DNA from 2 places in the Plantactinospora sp. WMMB334 genome. Region 2 is predicted to be linked to the other one. Evidence: predicted binding sites of a transcription regulator. Region 2 holds the regulator's gene; the other holds the start of a gene.
What was found. The regulator HrcA, encoded in region 2, represses chaperone genes, less so after heat shock. The targets are predictions, from matches to a motif close to GGTTNGCACNCTCNNNNNGAGNGTGCNAACC.
Positions count from the first base shown of each region.

Region 1: the regulator HrcA is predicted to act here: its motif matches at 7,271-7,301, upstream of groL (chaperonin GroEL).

Region 1 covers NZ_JBMHME010000002.1:7,801,468-7,811,418, reverse strand. The annotation lists gene ACN27G_RS33895 (S8 family serine peptidase) at 1-1,542, shown strand, start outside; gene ACN27G_RS33890 (GNAT family N-acetyltransferase) at 1,661-2,656, shown strand; gene ACN27G_RS33885 (cation:proton antiporter) at 2,653-3,891, opposite strand; gene ACN27G_RS33880 (S1C family serine protease) at 4,004-5,065, opposite strand; gene groL (chaperonin GroEL) at 5,398-7,020, opposite strand; gene ACN27G_RS33870 (cold-shock protein) at 7,858-8,061, opposite strand; gene ACN27G_RS33865 (GNAT family N-acetyltransferase) at 8,514-9,041, shown strand; gene paaN (phenylacetic acid degradation protein PaaN) at 9,087-9,951, opposite strand, start outside.
Region 2 covers NZ_JBMHME010000002.1:5,194,774-5,204,724, reverse strand. The annotation lists gene ACN27G_RS22175 (hypothetical protein) at 207-1,073, shown strand; gene ACN27G_RS22170 (phytanoyl-CoA dioxygenase family protein) at 1,447-2,349, opposite strand; gene ACN27G_RS22165 (hypothetical protein) at 2,707-3,567, opposite strand; gene ACN27G_RS22160 (enoyl-CoA hydratase-related protein) at 3,736-4,545, opposite strand; gene hemW (radical SAM family heme chaperone HemW) at 4,563-5,786, shown strand; gene ACN27G_RS22150 (DUF4870 domain-containing protein) at 5,842-6,573, opposite strand; gene hrcA (heat-inducible transcriptional repressor HrcA) at 6,854-7,873, shown strand; gene dnaJ (molecular chaperone DnaJ) at 7,963-9,099, shown strand; gene ACN27G_RS22135 (16S rRNA (uracil(1498)-N(3))-methyltransferase) at 9,158-9,901, shown strand.

The sequences.
Region 1 (9,951 bases), 2.6 Mb from region 2:
GAGATCACACTGCTGCTCTCCGGTGCCCGGGACATCCCGTTCTGGGCCGCTGTCGCCGCCGCCGGCTCGCTCGCCGTCGCGCTGCTGCTCGCTCTCGGGTACGGCATCGGCCTCGGCCGCGCCGGCACAGCGGCACCGCGACGCCCGGTCGCCGCCGGCCTGGCCGGCGTGCTGCTGCTCGTCACCGGGATGGTCCACGTCGGGCTCGGCGCGCCCGGCTGGCACGGCGAACGGCTCTTCGTCGTGCTGAAGGACCGGGCGGACCTGACCGGGGTGGCCACCGGGCAGACCGGCCCGGCGGGCCGGGCCGCCCGGGGCCGCGAGGTCTACCGCCGGCTGGTCTCCACCGCCGAACGCTCCCAGGCGGATCTGCGCCGCGAACTGGACCGGCTGCACCTCGACCACACGCCGTACTACCTGGTCAACGCCGTGGAGGTGGACGGCGGAGCGGCGGTGCGGGCCTGGCTCTCCCGCCGGGCGGACGTCGACCGGGTCCTGGTCGGTCAGCGGCTGCGGCCACTGCCGGCGAGCGGATCACCGAGGCGGGGCGACGAGCCGGCGCCGGCCGTGCCGACCTGGAACCTCGGCATCATCGGTGCGGACCGGGTCTGGTCGCAGCTCGGCGTCGACGGTTCCGGCATCCTGGTCGGCGGTTCGGACTCGGGCGCGGACGGCCGCCACCCGGCCCTCTCCGCCGGGTTCCGGGGCGGCGACGATTCCTGGTACGACCCCTGGAACGGCTCCCGCCTCCCCACCGACCTGGGCGGGCACGGCACGCACACCCTCGCCACCGCCGTCGGTGGGCAGCGGGTCGGCGTGGCGCCGGGCGCCGAGTGGGTCGGCTGCGTGAACCTCGACCGGAACCTGGGCAACCCGGCACGCTACCTGGACTGCCTCCAGTTCATGCTGGCTCCGTTCCCGCCCGGCGCCGACCCGTTCACCGCCGGGCGTCCGGAGCGGGCGCCCCAGGTGCTGACCAACTCGTGGGGCTGCCCGGCGATCGAGGGCTGCGCCCTGGAGACGCTCCGGCCGGCGACCGAGGCGTTCGCGGCGGCCGGGGCCTTCTTCGTCGCCGCCGCCGGCAACACCGGCCCGTTCTGCGGCTCGGTCGACGACCCGCCCGCACCGTATCCGGAGGTCTTCACGGTCGGCGCCGTGGACCGGCAGCGGCAGGTCGGCCTCTTCTCCAGCCGTGGCCCGACACCCGGCGGTCTGGGCAAACCCGACCTGGTCGCGCCCGGCGTCGAGATCCTGTCGGCACTGCCCGGCGGTGGCTACGGCACGCTGACCGGCACCTCGATGGCGGCGCCGCATCTGGCCGGGGTGGTCGCGCTGATGTGGTCGGCGAATCCGGCACTGGTCGGCGACCTGCCGGCCACCCGACGCATCCTGCTCGACACCGCCACATCCGCCGAGCCGACGTACCGGTCACGGCAGAGCGCCGACACCTGCGGCGCGGAGCGCAACATCACCGGCGCCGGCCTGGTCGACGCGTACGCCGCGGTCCAGGCCGCCCAGCGGCTCGCCGAGACCGTCCGGTGAGCCGCTGGGCGGCCTGCTGACCGCGGGCCGGCCACATGACCGCGCGCCGGCCGGTGACCGCGGGCCGGCCGGTGACCGGGGTACGTCGGGGCGGCGGGCTCGGTTATCGTCGGCGACCATGAACGCCGAGTCCGTCCCCGCCGGGCCCTCCGCTGCCGGGCTCACCCTCGCCGAACTGACCGGTGACCGGATCCCCGCCGTCGTGCGGCTCTGCCGGACGGCGCTGGACCTGCCGGACGACTCGGCCGAGGCGGCACAGATCGTGGCCCGGCTCCGGGACGACTCTCCGCTGCCCGGTGCCGCCGGACCGCGCCGTACCGTCGGGGTCGTCGCGGAGCGGGACGGCGCGCTCGCCGGGGTCGCGCTCGGCTCGATGGCGGACCTCGACCCGGACCCTGCCGTCGGCCACCTCGACCTGGTCGCGGTCCACCCCGACCTGCGGCGTCGGGGCATCGGCCGGGCGCTGGTGTCGCGGCTGGAACAGGCGCTCGCCCGGCTCGGCGCTACACAGGTACGGATCGCCGGCAACCCACCGCACTATGCCTGGCCGGGGATCGACGTCCGGTACACCCCGGCCGTCTGCACCGCCCTGGCCCTCGGCTACGCCCCGGACGGCACCGCCTGGAACATGACGGCCGACCTTTCCGCCGGGTCCTCGCCGGCGCTGCGCTCCACCGAAGCCGCCGAGCGGCGGCTGGCGGAGCAGGGCGTCACGGTACGCCGGGCGGAGCCGGCCGACGTGGCGATGCTCACCCGGTTCGCCCGGTCGACGTTCGGCGGCAGTTGGGACGCCGAGCTGCTGCACTCGATCGGCAGGGAGGGCGCCGGCTGCCACCTTGCCGTGCGTACGGCCACTGCCGACGGCACACCGGAGTTGCTCGGCTTCGCCGCGTACGGCTCGTCCCGGCCGAGCTGGTTCGGGCCGATGGGCACCGCGCCGGCCGCGCAGGGCATGGGGATCGGCGGTGTGCTGCTCCGTCGGTGCCTGCGCGACCAGCGGGCGGCCGGACACCTGCGGGCCGAGATCGGCTGGGTCGGCCCGGTGCCGTTCTACGCGGCCAGCGCGGATGCGCGGATCGAGCGGGTGTTCTTCCTCTACCGCAAGCAGCTCTAGCGCACATCGCAAGCAGTTCTGGCGCTGGGTCGGCGCTGCGGCTGCGACAGTCCCGCGTAGCGACGCCGGCCGGGCATGGCGGTGACCCCGTGCACCAGGGTGCTGGCGGCGACCACGAGGGTCCCGACCGCCCAGAGGTTCGGGTCACGCACGCCCTCCTCGTGGCTGTAGCTCAGGTAGAACAGGGCCGAGACGCCGATCGGCCCGAACCAGCCGAGGAAGAGCGTGTCCCGCCAGGGGAGACGCAGGGCCGGGTGCAGCGCCAGCGCCACCGGCAGCCGGCGCAGCAGCAGCACCGCCGCCGGGAACGCCAGCGCGGCCCAGCCGAGGTCCAGCCACCCCCGCCACGGCAACTCCGCGCCGAGCAGGAAGAACAGTGGCAGTACGAGGTAGCGGGTGAGCGAGTCGTCGAGCCTCTGCTGGGACACCCGGGAACGGCTGTCGATGACGGCGTTGTAGGCCAGACCGGCGACGAAGACCGCGAGAATCCCGTCCGTGTACGCCAGCCTGCCCACGCCCAGGACCGCGACGGCGAGTACCAGGGCGAAGATCAGCAGTGACCCACTGTCCACCTCCTCGCGGCTCATCGCCCCGCGGACCGCCCGCCCGGCGACGTAGCCGGCAACCAGACCGATCAGTGCCGCCCCGAAAACCCCCCAGAGCACCTCCGCGAGCCGCTGGCTCCAGCTTCCGCCGGTCGTCGCGGCCAGGGCGACGACCACGAACGTGAACGCCAGTCCGTCGTTGCCGCCGGACTCGGCGCTGATCACCTGCCGCAGACGCGCGGGCAACTGCCGCGCGGCCGGGCCGCCGGAGACCACGCTGGCGGCGAGCACCGGATCGGTCGGGGTCAGGCACGCGCCGAGCAGTGCGGCGAGCGCCACCGGTAACCCGAGCAGCCACCAGGCGAGCCCTGCGGTGAGTACCGCCATGCCGAGCATGCCGGCGGTCAGCAGCACGGTCACCGGGCGCAGCACCGAGCGGTATCCCGCGACGGGAAAGCGCAGCGCCACCGCCATCAGCGAGATGGCGAGCAGCACCCGACCGATCTCCAGCGTGAGTCCGGTGACGGCCGGGTCCGGGATGTCGACCAGATTGGTCACCGGGCCGGCGAGTACGCCGAGGAGCAGCGCCAGCAACGGTTCGCTGACGGGCGCCCGGCGAATTCCGGCGGACCAGAAGGCCAGGAGCACGGCGAGCGAGCCCACCAGGGCGAAGCTGGTCATCAGGAGCATGGACGGCGCGCTACCCACACGTCCGTCGCCCTACACGCGCGACCGTGGACGCCGAACCGCGCGTGGGAAGTGACTGCACCGGGGTCGGTGAAACGCCGGGCCCCGGGTGGCGCTACCGGGTCACCGCAGTCGGCGTGACCGTGGTCTGCCGAGCCTGGCCGTCCCGCAGATAGCTCAGTGGTACCCGATCGCCCGGCTCGACGCCGCGCAGCGCCCCGAGGAACTCCTCCAGGGTGCCGATCCTCTCACCGGCGAGGTCGGTGACGATGTCCCCCGGACGCAGCCCGGCACGGTCCGCCGGTGCGCTGGCCTCGACATCGCGGACCAGCACCCCTCGGTCGGTGCCGGCCCTCAGCGAACGGGCGATCTCCGGGGTGAGCCGGGCGACCGCGACTCCCAGGTAGGGCTGGGTCACCTTGCCGTCGTCGAGCAGGTCGTCAGCGACGTCGATGGCGGTGGCGGCGGGGATGGCGAACCCGATCGAGACCGCCCCGGTCGACGGCGGCAGGTAGGCGTCGTTGATGCCGACGACCCGCCCCTGGATGTCGGCCAGCGCACCTCCGGAGTTGCCCGGGGAGATCGCGGCGTCGGTCTGGATCAGATCCACCATCGCTGCGCTGGACTGGCCGGCCGAGCCGGGGATCTCCCGCCCGACTCCGGAGACCACGCCGGAGGTGACGCTGTTCAGGAAGCCGAGCGGGCTGCCGAGCGCGAGTACCGGTTCCCCGGGGGCCGGCAGGTCGGTGCGGAACGGTGCCGGTGGAAGGTCGGTACGGTCCGCCCGCAGCACCGCGAGGTCGGTCACCGCGTCGGCGGCGACGACCTTGGCGGCCACCCGGTCACCGCTGGCCAACGCCAACTCGACCTCCGGCCGGTCCCCGACCACGTGCTCGTTGGTCAGCACCAGGCCGCCGGCTCGGAACACCACGCCGGAGCCGAGGGACTGGCCGGACCGCACCGTGACGACCGAGGGTTGCAGGCGGGCGACCACCGCCGGCAATCCCGATGCCGGTACGGCACCGGCCGGCTGCGGTGGGGCTCCGCTCCCCTGTGCCGTGGCCGGGGCGCCTCCCGCCCCGGCCGGCGCGTCTCCCGGCTGCTGCTCGGTGCAGCCGGCGAGACCGGCCGCCAGCAGCACGGCTACGAACGGGGGCAGGAGGCGGCTGGTGGGCACGAGGCGCTCCTTCCGGCCAGCGGGGCGCTGCCGGTCCGCCGGCGCACCTGGCGGGTGGTGGTCGACCGCACCGACGGCGGCGCGGCCGGAGGCTCAGACCGGCCTCCGATTCCTCCGCTCTACCCCCGCGCTCTCCGGTGAAACGCCGGCTGGGAATCGGGCGGCGACGGGCACCGGCGGACGCCGGTGCGGACGCCGCCACCGGACATCCGAGCCGTTGCCGACATGCGAGCGGCAGCCGGACAAGAGGAAGGAGCAGCCGGACGCAGCCGGACAAGAGGAAGGGGGCGGACCGCTGACGCGGCCCGCCCCCTTCGACGTGGAGCGTGGACTCAGAAGTCCATGTCCCCGCCGCCCGGCGCAGCCGGGGCGGCCGGGGTCTTCTCCGGCTTGTCCGCCACCACAGCCTCGGTGGTCAGGAACAGGGCCGCGATCGACGATGCGTTCTGCAGCGCCGACCGGGTCACCTTGGCCGGGTCGATGATGCCGGCCTGGAGCAGGTCGACGTACTCACCGTTGGCCGCGTTGAGGCCGTGCCCGGCGTCCAGGTTGCGGACCTTCTCGACCACGACGCCGCCCTCGAGGCCGGCGTTGACGGCGATCTGCCGCAGCGGGGCGTCCAGCGCGATCTTGACGATCTGCGCACCGGTCGCCTCGTCGCCGGCCAGGTCCAGCTTGTCGAAGGCGGTCTTGCCGGCCTGCACCAGCGCGACGCCACCACCCGGGACGATGCCCTCCTCGACGGCGGCCTTCGCGTTGCGCACCGCGTCCTCGATGCGGTGCTTGCGCTCCTTCAGCTCGACCTCGGTGGCCGCGCCGACCTTGATCACCGCAACACCGCCGGCCAGCTTGGCCAGGCGCTCCTGCAGCTTCTCGCGGTCGTAGTCGGAGTCGCTCTTCTCGATCTCGGCGCGGATCTGGTTCACCCGGCCGTTGATCTGGTCGGCGTCGCCGGCACCGTCGACGATGGTGGTCTCGTCCTTGGTCACCACGACCTTGCGGGCCCGGCCCAGCATGTCGAGGCCGACGGCGTCCAGCTTGAGGCCGACCTCCTCGCTGATCGGCTGGCCGCCGGTCAGGATGGCGATGTCGCCCAGCATGGCCTTGCGGCGGTCACCAAAGCCGGGAGCCTTGACGGCGACCGACTTGAAGGTGCCCCGAACCTTGTTGACCACCAGGGTCGCCAGGGCCTCGCCCTCGACGTCCTCGGCGATGATGGCCAGCGGCTTACCCGACTGCATGACCTTCTCGAGGATCGGCAGCAGGTCCTTGACCGTCGAGATCTTGCTGTTGACGATCAGGATGTACGGGTCGTCGAGCACGGCCTCCATCCGGTCGGGGTCGGTCATGAAGTACCCCGAGATGTAGCCCTTGTCGAAGCGCATGCCCTCGGTCAGCTCCAGCTCGAGCCCGAAGGTGTTGCTCTCCTCGACGGTGATGACGCCTTCCTTGCCGACCTTGTCCATCGCCTCGGCGATGATCTCGCCGACGCTGGTGTCCCCAGCCGAGATGGAGGCGGTGGAGGCGATCTGCTCCTTGGTCTCGACGTCCTTGGCGAGCTTGCTCAGCTCCTCCGAGACGTTCGCGACCGCGGCCTCGATGCCCCGCTTCAGGGCCATCGGGTTCGCGCCGGCCGCGACGTTGCGCAGGCCCTCGCGGACCAGCGCCTGGGCGAGGACGGTCGCCGTCGTCGTGCCGTCACCGGCGACGTCGTCGGTCTTCTTGGCGACCTCCTTGACCAGCTCCGCGCCGATCTTCTCGTACGGGTCCTCGAGTTCGATCTCCTTGGCGATGCTCACACCATCGTTGGTGATGGTCGGAGCGCCCCACTTCTTCTCGAGTACGACGTTGCGGCCCTTCGGGCCGAGCGTCACCTTCACGGCGTCGGCGAGGGTGTTCATGCCCCGCTCAAGGCCGCGGCGCGCCTCCTCGTCGAACGCGATCATCTTGGCCATACGGCGTTGTCCTCCTGGACACTCGCGGCCACCGGGAACCTTGCCGGCCCCGGACGTGCCGCCTGATTACGCACCTTCGGACGTCACTACGGCACTGGCGGACGGGGTCGCCGGCACCGAGGCGCCCGCTCGACTCCGTCGCGCTGTGCGACAGTGACGTCCGTCGGCCGGGCCGGACAGCCCGCGACGACCGGCCATGTGCCGCGCACCTGCTTGCGCAGGTCCACGACCGTGGCCCTACCGCCCCGACCTTTGGCACTCACGATGTGCGAGTGCCAAACACTTGTTTAGCACTCTCCCCTGCCGAGTGCAAGCGGCTGGGCCAGTAGAGCCGGGTCAGCTCGGGCAATTCGTGGCCGCCCGGAGCGCACGTCACGGCCCCGCCGACCCTCCATCAGGCGCGAAGGGCGGGCCGGCAGGGCGGGCCGGCAGGGCGGGCCGGCAGGGCGGGCCGGCAGGGCGGGCCGGCAGGGCGGGCCGGCAGGGCGGGCCGGGCGTCAGCGACGGACGGAGTGAGAGAGGGCGGGCGCCACGTTCCTGGCGTGGCAGCGCCGCGCACGCGACCGTCCGCACGCATGCCCCATCCGCGCTCGCCGCATGGCGGTCCGCACAGCTCGGACAAAGGACACCCCAAGCGGACGGAAAGCTCGGGATCCGGAAATCAGGGATCGAATTCCTCTGCCCCGGGAAGAGCCGGCCACACGGCCCTTCCCGGACGCGCGGCCAAACCGGATCCGACGGGCGTCGTACCGGCGGCCTGCGCCCGGGGTGGGCCTAACGTCCGGGTGACTGAAGAGAGGAGAGGTCCGTGAGAGCTACGGGCGCTGGCCCGGCAACTCAGGCGATGACCCGGACCTTTTCCGCCTGTGGACCCTTCTGGCCCTGGGCGATCTCGAACTCGACGCGCTGACCGTCGTCAAGCGCCTTGTAGCCGTCCATCTCGATGGCGGAGAAGTGGACGAAGACGTCCTGCCCGCCATCGACGGCAATGAAGCCGTAACCCTTTTCGCTGTTGAACCACTTCACGGTGCCCTGCGCCACGGTGCACTTCCTTACTTCGGTCGCGTCGGAGCTGCCCGAGCTCCGGCGACGACATAGCCTGCCGAGGCCGCCGACTCGTTTTCCCCTAATGGATCATGTGATGATCGGATCCCACGAATCGAGCGGCCGAACCCGCACCGTACACCAAGGTCGGGTCGCAGCGCACTAGTCCAAAACGGTCACCGAGCGGGCAACCGGGCGATCGCTTTCCACCCTCTCACCTATTGGCGACCGTCGTTGCCCAGGTCACCGGCTATGCGCAGAAACCTGCAGGGCTCCGTTACCCGCCGAAACTGGTCGCCGTACGGCGTGCGACCATGACCGACGTGCCGGCTCCCACCCCGCAGACCGCCGCCGATCCGGACTCCGGGCCCGCCGCCGGCCGCGCCGGGACGGCTCCTCCCCACCGGGCGGCCGGTACGGTCGATTCCGGACCCCGCGGCGGCCTCGACCTGCCGCCGGTCCGCCGGGTACGCCCCGCCGACGCCGCCCGGGTCCGGGCAATACGGCTGGAAATGCTCGCGGACTCGCCGCTGGCCTTCCTGGAGACGGTCGCCGACGCGGCGGCCCGGCCGCACGCCGAGTTCGCGGCCCGGATCGCCGGGATGTCGACCGGCCCCAGGATGGCCGCGTTCGTCGCCGAGGTGGACGGCCGGATCGTCGGGCACGCCGGCGGGCAGGTGGTGCCCGACGACCCCGGGGTCACCGTGGTCTTCGCCGTGTACCTCACCCCGGCCTGGCGGGGCAGCGGGCTGCTGGCCGCCCTGGTCGACGCGGTGGGCGCCTGGTCGGCGGCAGCCGGCCGGCCGGAGCTGCTGCTGGAGGTCGTGGTCGGCAACGACCGGGCGGTACGCGCCTACGAGCGGCTCGGATTCGTCGACACCGGCGCCCGGGTACCGCACCCCGTTCTGCCCACGCTCCGCGAACTACAGATGCGCCGCACCGCCCGGCCGGACGTCGCCCCCGCCCACCCCGGTTAGGAAGGGGCCCTTCTTCTACAGAAAACGATAAGCGGGGGCCCTTCCTTACAGGTGTCGGCGGGCCTGGACCACGCGGAAGCGGTTGGCGACGTAGGCGCCGTCGGTCAGTGCCGCGTTCGCCGCCGGGTTGGCGCCGCTGCCGTGGAAGTCGGAGAACGCCGCCGACTGGTTGACGAAGACGCCGCCGGTGAGGTTGCCGGAGAGGTGCACCCCGGTTTCGATCGCCACCGTCTCGGCGGCGTCCAGCACGGCGGGGTCGGTGGAGTAGACCGAGGCGGTCAGTGCGCCCCGCTCGGCGACGGTCCGGCGCAGGATCGCCAGGCTGTGCGGGGTGGAGTCGGTGGCGACCACGAACGAGATCGGCCCGAACCACTCCCGCCCGTACGTGCCGATCTCGTCGGCGCCGAGCTTGGCGATCAGCGGCGTACGCACCACCGCGCCCGGGTAGTTCGGGTGCTCGACCGGCCGGGACGGCAGCACCGGCTCGCCGACACCGGCGATCTCGTCGAGCCGGGAGAGCACCCCGTCGTTGACGATCGCGCCGGTCAGCTCGACCGCGCGGGCCGGGTCGCCGGTGAGCTTGCCGACCGCTCCGGCGATGCCGGCGGCGACCTCGTCGACGCTCTTGTGCCCCTGGTCGGTGGCAATGCCCTCGCGCGGCATCAGGATGTTCTGCGGAGTGGTGCACATCTGTCCGCTGTAGAGGGTCAGCGAGAAGCCGATGTTGCGGCACATCCCGGCGAAGTCGTCGGTCGAGTCGACCACGATGCTGTTCACGCCGGCCTTCTCGGTGTAGACGGCGGCCTGCCGGGCGTTCGCCTCCAGCCAGTCGCCGTACTCGGTGGAGCCGGTGAAGTCGACGATCCGCACCTCGGGGCGGAGCGCCAGCGTGGAGGCGAGCCCCTCGCCG
Region 2 (9,951 bases):
CCGGCCGAAACGGATCGGTGCCGGCTCGGTACGGGCCTGGCGCAGACTGCCGTAGACCGCTAAATTCTCCACGGCCACACGATCGACTGTGGTGATCGACCGGCTTTCGTCACCTACAGTTGAGACGTTTACTCACATTTGCTTAAATGATCTCTCGATGTTACGCTCTGTAAGTGTCCACGGACTCTCTCTCAGGAAGCGTCAGGGTGTCACCTCAACAGGTTTCGGACCGGCATCCCAAGGTCGCGTTGTACCTTGAGGCGTACACCCCCCTGGTCGAAGAGTGGTTCTCCGTGCTGCGGGATTCCAGGGCGTTGACAGAATTGCGCCGCGCGGCACCGGGGCGCGATCTCGTCGACAATCTCCAGCGGCTCGACCAGCTTTTCCGGGACCTGGTCGACGACCTGTTCGCCCATCCGTCGCCGGTCCTGGAGCACGCCCTCGCGGTGGTCGCCGAGCACCGGACGGCCGTCGTCTGGGAGGACCAGCTCGTGCCGCGCCCCGGTGCCGGCGCCGACGAGTTGGCGGCCTCACTGCGGCACAAGTTCAAGCGCAACATCAGCCTCGCCCTGCTGGAGGCGCTGATCTGCCTGGAGTCCGCGTTGGCGTACGGGCGGGAGAGCCTGGGGCTGTCCGGTGAGGCGCTCGAGCGGACGCTGCGGGACAGCACGTCGATGCTGGCCAGCCTCTCCGTCCTGCACGACCAGCAGGAGATGGCCCGGATGCGGCAGTTGACGGGGGACGCGACGGAGATCCAGCACCCCAGATTCACGGTCGCGGACATCGTCCGGGGAGCGTTCCGGATCGGCTCTGACAAGTTCCGGGCCGTCGGGCCGGCCGGGCAGCAGAGAATCCGGTTCGGCAGCGTCGCGCCGCACGGCGTCGAGCTGTCGAGTCCGACCATGAAGTGCCCGGCGCACCGGCTGACCAACGAAGAGGGCCAGCCGTTGAACAACGACTTCTGGGCGCTTCTCGTGGACGTCTACCGGATGTCCGGCCGACTGGCCCAGGGGGCCTGGGAAGACCGCACGGCGTCACGCCAGAACGATGGGCCAGACACCGACCGAACGTGAATAATCCGGTTGTCCAGTCGCGTTAGCGAACACTTTGCGGTGCCAAGAGAACTGGAGACAGGCCACTGCCTCCGCTGTCCGGCGGTAATGCCCTCCGGCGAATCATCCGGCCCGCGCGCCGGCACGTTCCGTCATGACGGATCGATCGCCGATACGAACCAGGAAATTACCGAGGGTCATCTGCTTCACCCGGTTGGTCGATGGTCCCGTACGTGGGAGGGACGAGATATCGGGCCGACCCTTCCGGCGTGCCCTGGCCGGCTGCCGATGTGCCGCCTTTTCCGGTCGGAGCGGAGCTGCCGGCGCGGGCCGGCGGGGTAGCGATCGACCGGCCCCGCGCCCGTCGGGGGGGCGGGACCGGTCGATCCGGGGGTCAGCGGAGCCAGGGGATGCTGCGGTCGAGCAGGCCGCGTTCCTTCAGCTCCTTGCGCAGCGGGATCTCGTCGTCGACGTACCCGTTCCAGTTGATGCCCCAGTAGTTGGCGGTGTGCGTGCCCTCGCCGAGCAACTGGCGCTGCACCGGAGTCCGGTTCTGGTACCAGGTGCCGTCCTTGTCCGGGTGCAGCTCGTCGAGCGGCCGGATCCACCGGTAGGTGTAGCCGACGAAGAGCATCTTCCGGGTGATGGCGGAGAGGTTGGTGGACCGGGAGTGCCACTGGCGCCGGTCGAAGATGAAGGCGTCGCCGGGGTTGGCGGTGATCTCGACGGTGCCCTCCGGGTCGGGGTTGTGCACCGTCAGGTCGGCCGGGCGCGGCAGCGAGTTCCAGAGGTGGCTGCCCGGGATGACCTTGGTCGCTCCCCGCCCCTTCTCCGACAGGTCGGAGAGCACGTACGCGACCTTGAGCGAGAACATCGGCCGGGGCACGTTCGGATCCATCGTCTCCGGGTCCGAGTTCTGCCGGTAGCCGTCCTGGTGCCAGCCCCAGTAGGGCTTCTCCGGCTCCAGCGCCGGTGGCGTGACGTCCAGGTGGTTGTGGTGGGTGTAGATGTTCCACCCGGCGAGGCCCCACATGTAGGGGAACGCGATCGGGTGGGTGAGCAGGTCGCCGAAGAGCTCGTCACGCTCCAGGAAACCCAGCAGGTGCAGGGTGCCGTCCTTGGTGGTGTTGCCGGCCGCCTTCTCCTCGGCGTAGACCCGGTCGACCGCCGCTTCCAGGGCCGCACGGTGATCCTCGGTCAGGACGTTGCGGAGCAACAGGAAGCCCTGCTCGTGGAACTCCTTGCGATCCGTGTCGCTGATCGGCTCGTATCCGGTCAGGCCGCCGTAGTCGAACACCGCTTCCCCTCCCCATAGGGTGAAACACTTTCTGAACACACAGGCTGCCGATCGTAACCCTCTCCGCAAGGCCCGCATCCGGACGCTCGGCCGGCGCGTCGACGTAGATCGTCCAGAGGTACGCAGGGAAGTCGGAGCATCACCCAAGGTGAACGTAGGGTCGAGAAACTGGGGACTAGATCCTTCTTTGCCCGTTTGTGCAATCACTGCGGGTTATCGAAACCGCAGGCGTGCAACGAGATCGACGCCTGATCGGTCCGGGGCGCCTCCGGCTCGGTCCGGGGCGCCTCCGGCTCGGTCCGGTCCGCCCTCGGCTCGGTCCGGTCCGCCTTCGCCTCAGTCCGCGAAGACCTCGCCTCAGTCCGCGAAGACCTCGGCGACCACCTGGTGCGGCGTCGGCGTCACGCCCTCGACCCGTGACCAGGCCCCGCCGTCCGCCGTCCACTGCAGGTCGCCGAAGCGCACCGCCTTCACCCCGTGATCGTCGGCGTGCGACACCAGCCAGTGGGCGTAGCGCCAGCCCACCCGCGGGTCCGTCGTCGGCACCGCCAGCCCGGCCGACTCCACCGGAGCCGACGTCTCCAGCCGGCCCCAGTCCAGCTTCAGCCCGGCGGTGAGCGCGGCGGCGGCCGCGTCGCCACGCATCGCCGGCTGCCGACCCACCGTGCAGGCCACCGCGCCGGTGGCGTTGCCCAGCAGGGCCCGGGTCAGCACCTCCGACTCGTCCGCCCACTGCTGGTAGGCGCGCGGGAACGCCGACCGCTGCACCTTCTGCGCCGCGACCGTGACCTCCATCTGTTCCCAGCCGCGGACCCTCTTCAGCGCGTTGTAGAACCTGGTCGCGGCGTAGCGCGGATCCCGGATCTGCTCCGGCCTGCCCCAGCCCTGGCTCGGCCGCTGCTGGAACAGACCGATCGAGTCCCGGTCGCCGCCGGCCAGGTTGCGCAGCCGGGACTCCTGGAAGGCGGTTGCCAGGGCCACCACCACGGCCCGCTCCGGCATGTTCCGTCGGACGCCGACGGCGGCGATGGTCGCCGCGTTCGCCATCTGTTCGGCGTTCAGCTTGACCCGCCCGTCCGCCTCGACCACACAGCCGGGCGCCGCGCCCGGTATCGGCAGGCTGGGCCGGACCTCGCGGGAGCCCAGGTAGAGGCCGAAGCCGGCGACCGCCGCGAGCGCCAGGCCCGCCGCAACCATGCCCCGATTCTGCACCGCCACCCCCTGCTCGATAGTCGGACACAGCCTACGTCGGCGCCCCAAAGTTCCGGAGCGGTTGCCGACGCCGTCTCGGCCGCTACGAACGCCGTCTCGGCCGCTACGAACGCCGTCTCGGCCGCTACGAACGCCGTCTCGGCCGCTACGAACGCCGTCCGGCCGGTGCGGCGGTCAGCTTCCCGGAGGTACCCAGCGAGCGGCCCGTTTCTCGCCGAACGCGGTGACGCCTTCGCGGCCCTCCTCGGAGTGGAAGTACCGGACAGACAGGTCGCGCAGCCGCGCCAGGTCGGTCCGGAAGCTCTCCGCCGAGGCGTCGTACCGCCGCCCGGCCGCCGCCCTGAGCAGCTCCTTGGCGCCGGCCAGGGCACCGGGCGCACCCCGGACCAGGGCCAGGCAGTATGAGGCGACCGTCTCGTCCAGCGCCTCCGCCGTGGTGACCGTGGTGACCAGCCCGATCTCGGCCGCCCGGCGCCCGTCGAAGGTGTCCCCGGTCAGGTAGAGCTCGGCGGCGGCCCGGGGTTGCAGCCGGGGCAGCACGGTCGCCGAGATCACCGCCGGGATCACCCCGAGCCGTACCTCGGTGAAGGCGAACGTCGCCTCCTGGGCACAGATCGCGATGTCGGCCGCCGCGACCAGGCCGAGGCCGCCGGCCCTGGCCGGCCCGCCGACCCGGGCCACCACCGGTTTCGGGCACTCCCAGATCGCCGCCAGCACGTCACCCAGCATCGCCACCGGCACCGTGCCCTCGCGGTACGCCGCCGCCGTCTCCTTCAGGTCGGCACCGGAGCTGAAGACCGGCCCGGTGTGCGAGAGCACCACCACCCGGACGTCGTCGTCGGCCGCCGCCGCACCCAGCGCGTCGAGCAGCTGACCGAGCAGGGCACTGGAGAGGGCGTTGCGGTTGTCCGGGCTGTCCAGGGTGAGAGTCGTCACGCCGTGCGTGGTGGAGACCCGGACGAGCGGATCGGGTGGTGAGGTCATGGCGGCACACTAGTCCCATGCCTGGTCTGCTCCCAGCGGGTGAGCCCGTACCCGTCGACGGGACGCTGCCCGACGCCGCCCTGGCCACGGTCGGCGACCGCGGCTTCGGTGTCTACGTCCACGTGCCCTTCTGCGCCAGCCGCTGCGGCTACTGCGACTTCAACACGTACACCGGGAGCGAACTCGGCGGTGCGGCGGGCCGGGACGGCTACGCCGACCAGGTCCTCGCCGAGCTCGCCCTCGCCGCCCGGGTGCTGGCGGGCCGGCCGCCGCCCCGGGTCGACACGGTCTTCGTCGGCGGGGGCACGCCGACCCTGCTGCCCCCGGACGACCTGGCCCGGATCCTGGACGGCATCGACCGGACCTGGGGGCTGGCCGCCGACGCCGAGGTCACCACCGAGGCGAACCCGGAATCGGTGACCCCGGCCTCGCTCAAGGAACTCCGGGCCGCCGGCTACACCCGGATCTCTCTGGGCATGCAGTCGGCCACCCCGGCGGTGCTGGCGATCCTCGACCGCCGGCACACGGCCGGCCGGGCGACCGAGGCCGCCCGGGAGGCCCGGGACGCCGGGTTCGCGCACGTCAACCTGGACCTGATCTACGGGACGCCGGGAGAGCGCGCGGAGGACTTCGCGGCGTCGCTGGCGGCGGTGCTGGCGGCGGGCGTGGACCACGTCAGCGCGTACGCCCTGATCGTCGAGGACGGCACCCGGTTGGCCGCCCGGATGCGGCGCGGCGAGCTGCCGTACCCGGACGACGACGTGGCGGCGGACCGCTACCTGGCCGCGGAGGCGGCGCTGCACGCGGCCGGCTTCTCCTGGTACGAGGTGTCGAACTGGGCCCGGACGCCGGCCGCTGCCTGCCGGCACAACCTGCTCTACTGGACCGGCGGCGACTGGTGGGGTCTCGGGCCGGGCGCGCACAGCCACGTCGGCGGGGTCCGCTGGTGGAACGTGAAGCATCCGGCGAGCTACGCCGCCCGGCTCGGCGTGGGATCCTCGCCGGGACAGGCCCGGGAGGTGCTGTCGGCGCAGGAGCGGCAGACGGAGGACGTGCTGCTGCGGATCCGGCTCGCCACCGGGCTGCCGCTGGCCACCCTCGACGACCAGGGGCGGGCGGGCGCCGCCCGGGCCCGCGGCACGGGTCTGCTGGACGGGTCCGCGTACGAGGCGGGGCGGGCCGTACTCACCCTGCGCGGCCGGCTGCTCGCCGACGCCGTGGCCCGGGACCTGCTGCCCTGATCCGTTAGGAGGGGGCCCTTCATATACAAAAAACGATAAGAAGGGCCCCTTCCTTTCACTTGACCATGCGGATCGTCATCGGGTAGCGGTACAGCACGCCCTCGTTCGCCTTCATGCCGGCGATGATCGAGAAGACCAGCACCACCACCCAGGCGATGAACGGCAGGAAGATGAGCACGACCGTGCAGGTGCCGACGATGAGCGAGACGATCGAGATGATGCCCCAGGTGATCTGGAAGTTGAGCGCCTCGACCGCGTGGGCGCGGACGGTCGGCGACTCGTTGCCCTTGGCCAGCAGCGCCACCAGGGGGGCGATGAAGCCGACCACGATGCCGCCGAAGTGGGCGATCAGGGCCCAGGTCTTCTCGTCGTTGTTGGCGTAGCCGGCCGGGGCCGGGCCGCCGTACTGGTTGCCGTACGGGTTGCCGGGCGGGGGGTAGCCGGCACCGGGGTAGCCGGCGCCCGGGGGCTGGCCACCGGGGGGCGGGTAACCGCCACCGGGCGGGGGGTAGCCGCCACCCGGTGGATAGCCGCCGGGTTGCTGGTAGCCGCCGCCGGAGGTGGGGTACGTCCCGCCGCCGGAGGTCGGGTATGTGCCGCCGCCGGAGGTCGGGTATGTGCCGCCGCCGGAGGTCGGCGGGGGAGTGTCGGAGGCGCCGTACCCGGGTGCCGGGGGCGGCGGAGGATATCCCTCGCCGGGCGTCGAGTACGAGCCCGGAGACATCGGGGCGGTCGGATCGTGGGGCTGGCCGCCGTACTCACCAGGAGGGCGAGGTGGTTCAGTCATGCGGTCACGGTAGGGGGCGGGGACAAGTGACGCCACCCACCCGCCGGACTGAGTCTGGACAACGGCCGACCGTACCTGCTAGGCCCGCCGGGGTAGGGTGTGCGGGCAAGCCTGTTGTCCGGGTTCGGATAGCCCATCCAAACGATCATCGCGTCGGGTACGCCTTGGTCGTAGACTGGCACTCGCTACAGTCGAGTGCCAGGGGGTTCCGTGGCCCGACCGTCGTGGTCGCCCCGGTCGTTTCGCCCAGCCGGGGCCGGGACGTCGCAGGGAGGTGAGGATGGGTCTCGACGACCGCAAGCTCGACGTGCTGCGCGCGATCGTGGAGGACTACGTCGCCACCCAGGAACCGGTCGGCAGCAAGGCCCTGGTCGAGCGGCACCAGCTCGGTGTCTCGCCGGCCACCGTCCGCAACGACATGGCCGTGCTGGAGGAGGAGGGCTACATCCGGCAGCCGCACACCAGCGCCGGCCGGGTCCCCACCGACCGGGGTTACCGGCTCTTCGTGGACCGGCTCTCCCGGGTCAAGCCGCTGACCCCGGCCGAGCGGCGGGCGATCGAGCGTTTCCTGGTCGGCGCGGTGGACCTCGACGACGTGGTGCACCGTACGGTCCGGCTGCTCGCCCAGCTCACCCGGCAGGTCGCCGTCGTGCAGTACCCGAGCCTGGCCCGCTCCTCCGTCCGGCACCTGGAACTGGTGCCGATCTCCACCACCCGGCTGATGCTCGTCATGATCGCCGACACCGGCCGGGTGGAGCAGCGGCTGGTCGAGCTTCCCACGCCGATCAGCGCCGACGACGTCACCGAGCTGCGCCGGCTGATCAACGAGCGGCTCGGCGGCCGGAAGCTCGCCGACACCCCGCCCCTGGTCCAGGCCCTGGTCGACGAGGCGGTCCCCGGGCTCTGCCCGGCGATGACCACGCTCGCCACCGTCCTGCTGGAGACCCTGGTCGAGCGGCACGAGGAGCGGATCGCGCTGGCCGGCACCGCCAACCTCACCCGGGGTGGCCTGCTCGACTTCCAGGGTTCGCTGCGGCCGATCCTCGAGGCGCTCGAGGAGGAGGTCATCCTGCTCAAGCTGATCGGCGAGGTGGAGCCGAACACGCTCCAGGTCCGGATCGGCGACGAGAACGAGATCGACAACCTTCGGGCCACCTCGGTGGTCAGCACCGGATACGGTCCGGGTACGACCATCGTCGGCGGGCTCGGCGTGTTGGGGCCCACCCGGATGGACTATCCGGGCACCATCGCCACGGTGCGGGCCGTGGCACGCTACGTCGGCGACGTGCTGGCGCAGTGACCACCAAGCTCACCGGACGAGACCACCACACCCACCTGACGACGACCGGCGGACGGTAACGCGAGACAGACATGAGGACACGGAACGCAGTGGCCAAGGACTACTACGGGATTCTCGGCATCAGCCGGGACGCCTCCGACGACGACATCAAGCGCGCCTACCGCAAGCTGGCGCGGCGGTACCACCCGGACGTGAATCCGGATCCGGAGGCACACGAGAAGTTCAAGGACATCAACGCCGCGTACGAAGTCCTTTCGGACGACCAGAAGCGGCAGATCGTCGACCTCGGCGGCGACCCGCTGGCCCCCGGCGCCGGGCCCGGCGCCGGCCCGGGCGGTGCCGGTGGCCCGTTCGTCGGCTTCCAGGACATCATGGACGCGTTCTTCGGCGCCGCCGGCGGCTCCCGGGGGCCGCGCCCGCGGACCAGGCCGGGTGCGGACGCGATCCTGCGGCTCGAACTCGACCTGCCGGAGACGGCGTTCGGGGTGGAGGCGCCGATCGCGGTGGACACCGCCGTGCTCTGCACCACCTGCTCCGGCGCCGGCACCGCCCCCGGCACCCACCTCGCCACCTGCGAGGCGTGCGGCGGGCGCGGCGAGGTGCAGTCGGTGCAGCGCACCTTCCTCGGCCAGGTCGTCTCGTCCCGGCCGTGCACCGTCTGCCAGGGCTACGGCACCGTCATCCCGCACCCCTGCCCGACCTGCGCCGGGGACGGCCGGGTGCGTACCCGCCGCTCGCTGACCGTCAAGATCCCGGCCGGGGTCGAGGACGGCATGCGGATCCGGCTGGCCCAGCAGGGCGAGGTCGGCCCCGGCGGAGGCACGGCCGGCGACCTCTACGTCGAGATCCACGAGCGTCCGCACGACGTCTACTCCCGCAAGGGCGACGACCTGCACTGCCGGGTCACGGTGCCGATGACCGCCGCCGCGCTCGGCACCCGGCTGACCATCAAGACGCTGGACAGCGAGGAGCCGGTCGACGTCAAGCCGGGCACCCAGCCGGGCTCGACGCTGCGGCTGCGGGCCCGGGGCGTGCCGCACCTGCGCGGCACCGGCCGGGGCGACCTCTACGTGCACCTCGACGTGCGTACCCCGACGAAGCTCGACGCCGAGCAGGAGCGGATGCTGCGCGAGTTCGCCAAGACCCGGGGCGAGGAGGTCGCCGAGCTGACCAAGCAGGGCGGCTTCTTCTCCCGGATGCGCGACGCCTTCAACGGCCACGGCTGACCCGGCCCCGTCCGGCCGGTCGCCCGCGCCGGCCGGACGACCCGCTAACCTCCTCGCCGTGAGCGCGCCGCTGTTCCTGGTCGAGTCGCTGCCGCCGGGCGACGTCGTCACCCTCGACGGTCCGGAGGGGCACCACGCCGCGACGGTGCAGCGGCTGCGTACCGGCGAGGAGCTGCTGCTCGCCGACGGGCGCGGCGGCACGGTCGCCGCCGTGGTCACCGCCGTCGGCCGGGGCACCCTGACCGCCTCCGTCACCGTCCGCCGGTACGCCGAGCCGCCCGACCCGCGTCTCGTCGTCGTCCAGGGGATCGCCAAGGGCGACCGGGCCGAGCTGGCGGTGCAGGCGATGACCGAGGTCGGGGTGGACGAGATCGTGCCCTGGGCGGCGGAGCGCTCGGTGGTGCAGTGGCGCGGTGACCGGGGCACCCGGGCCCGCGAGCGCTGGGTCGCCACCGCCCGCGAGGCGGCCAAGCAGGCGCGCCGGCCCTGGCTGCCGGCGGTCGCCGGCACGCCACAGGCACCCGCCGAGCCGACCCGGACCGTCGCCCGCCGGATCACCGGAGCCGCCGCCGGCTTCCTGCTGCACGAGGAGGCGGAGGCCCGGCTCAGCACCGCCGAGCTGCCCGGCTCCGGCGATCTCGTGCTGGTGGTCGGGCCCGAGGGCGGGATCTCCCCGGCCGAGCTGGCCGCGCTCACCTCGGCCGGTGCCGTACCGGTCCGGCTCGGGCCCGAGGTGCTGCGTACCTCCACCGCCGGGGTCGCCGCGCTCGCCCTCCTCGCCACCCGCCTCGGCCGCTGGTGAAGCTGCAAGGAAGGGCCCCTTCTTATCGTTTTCTGTAGAAGAAGGGCCCC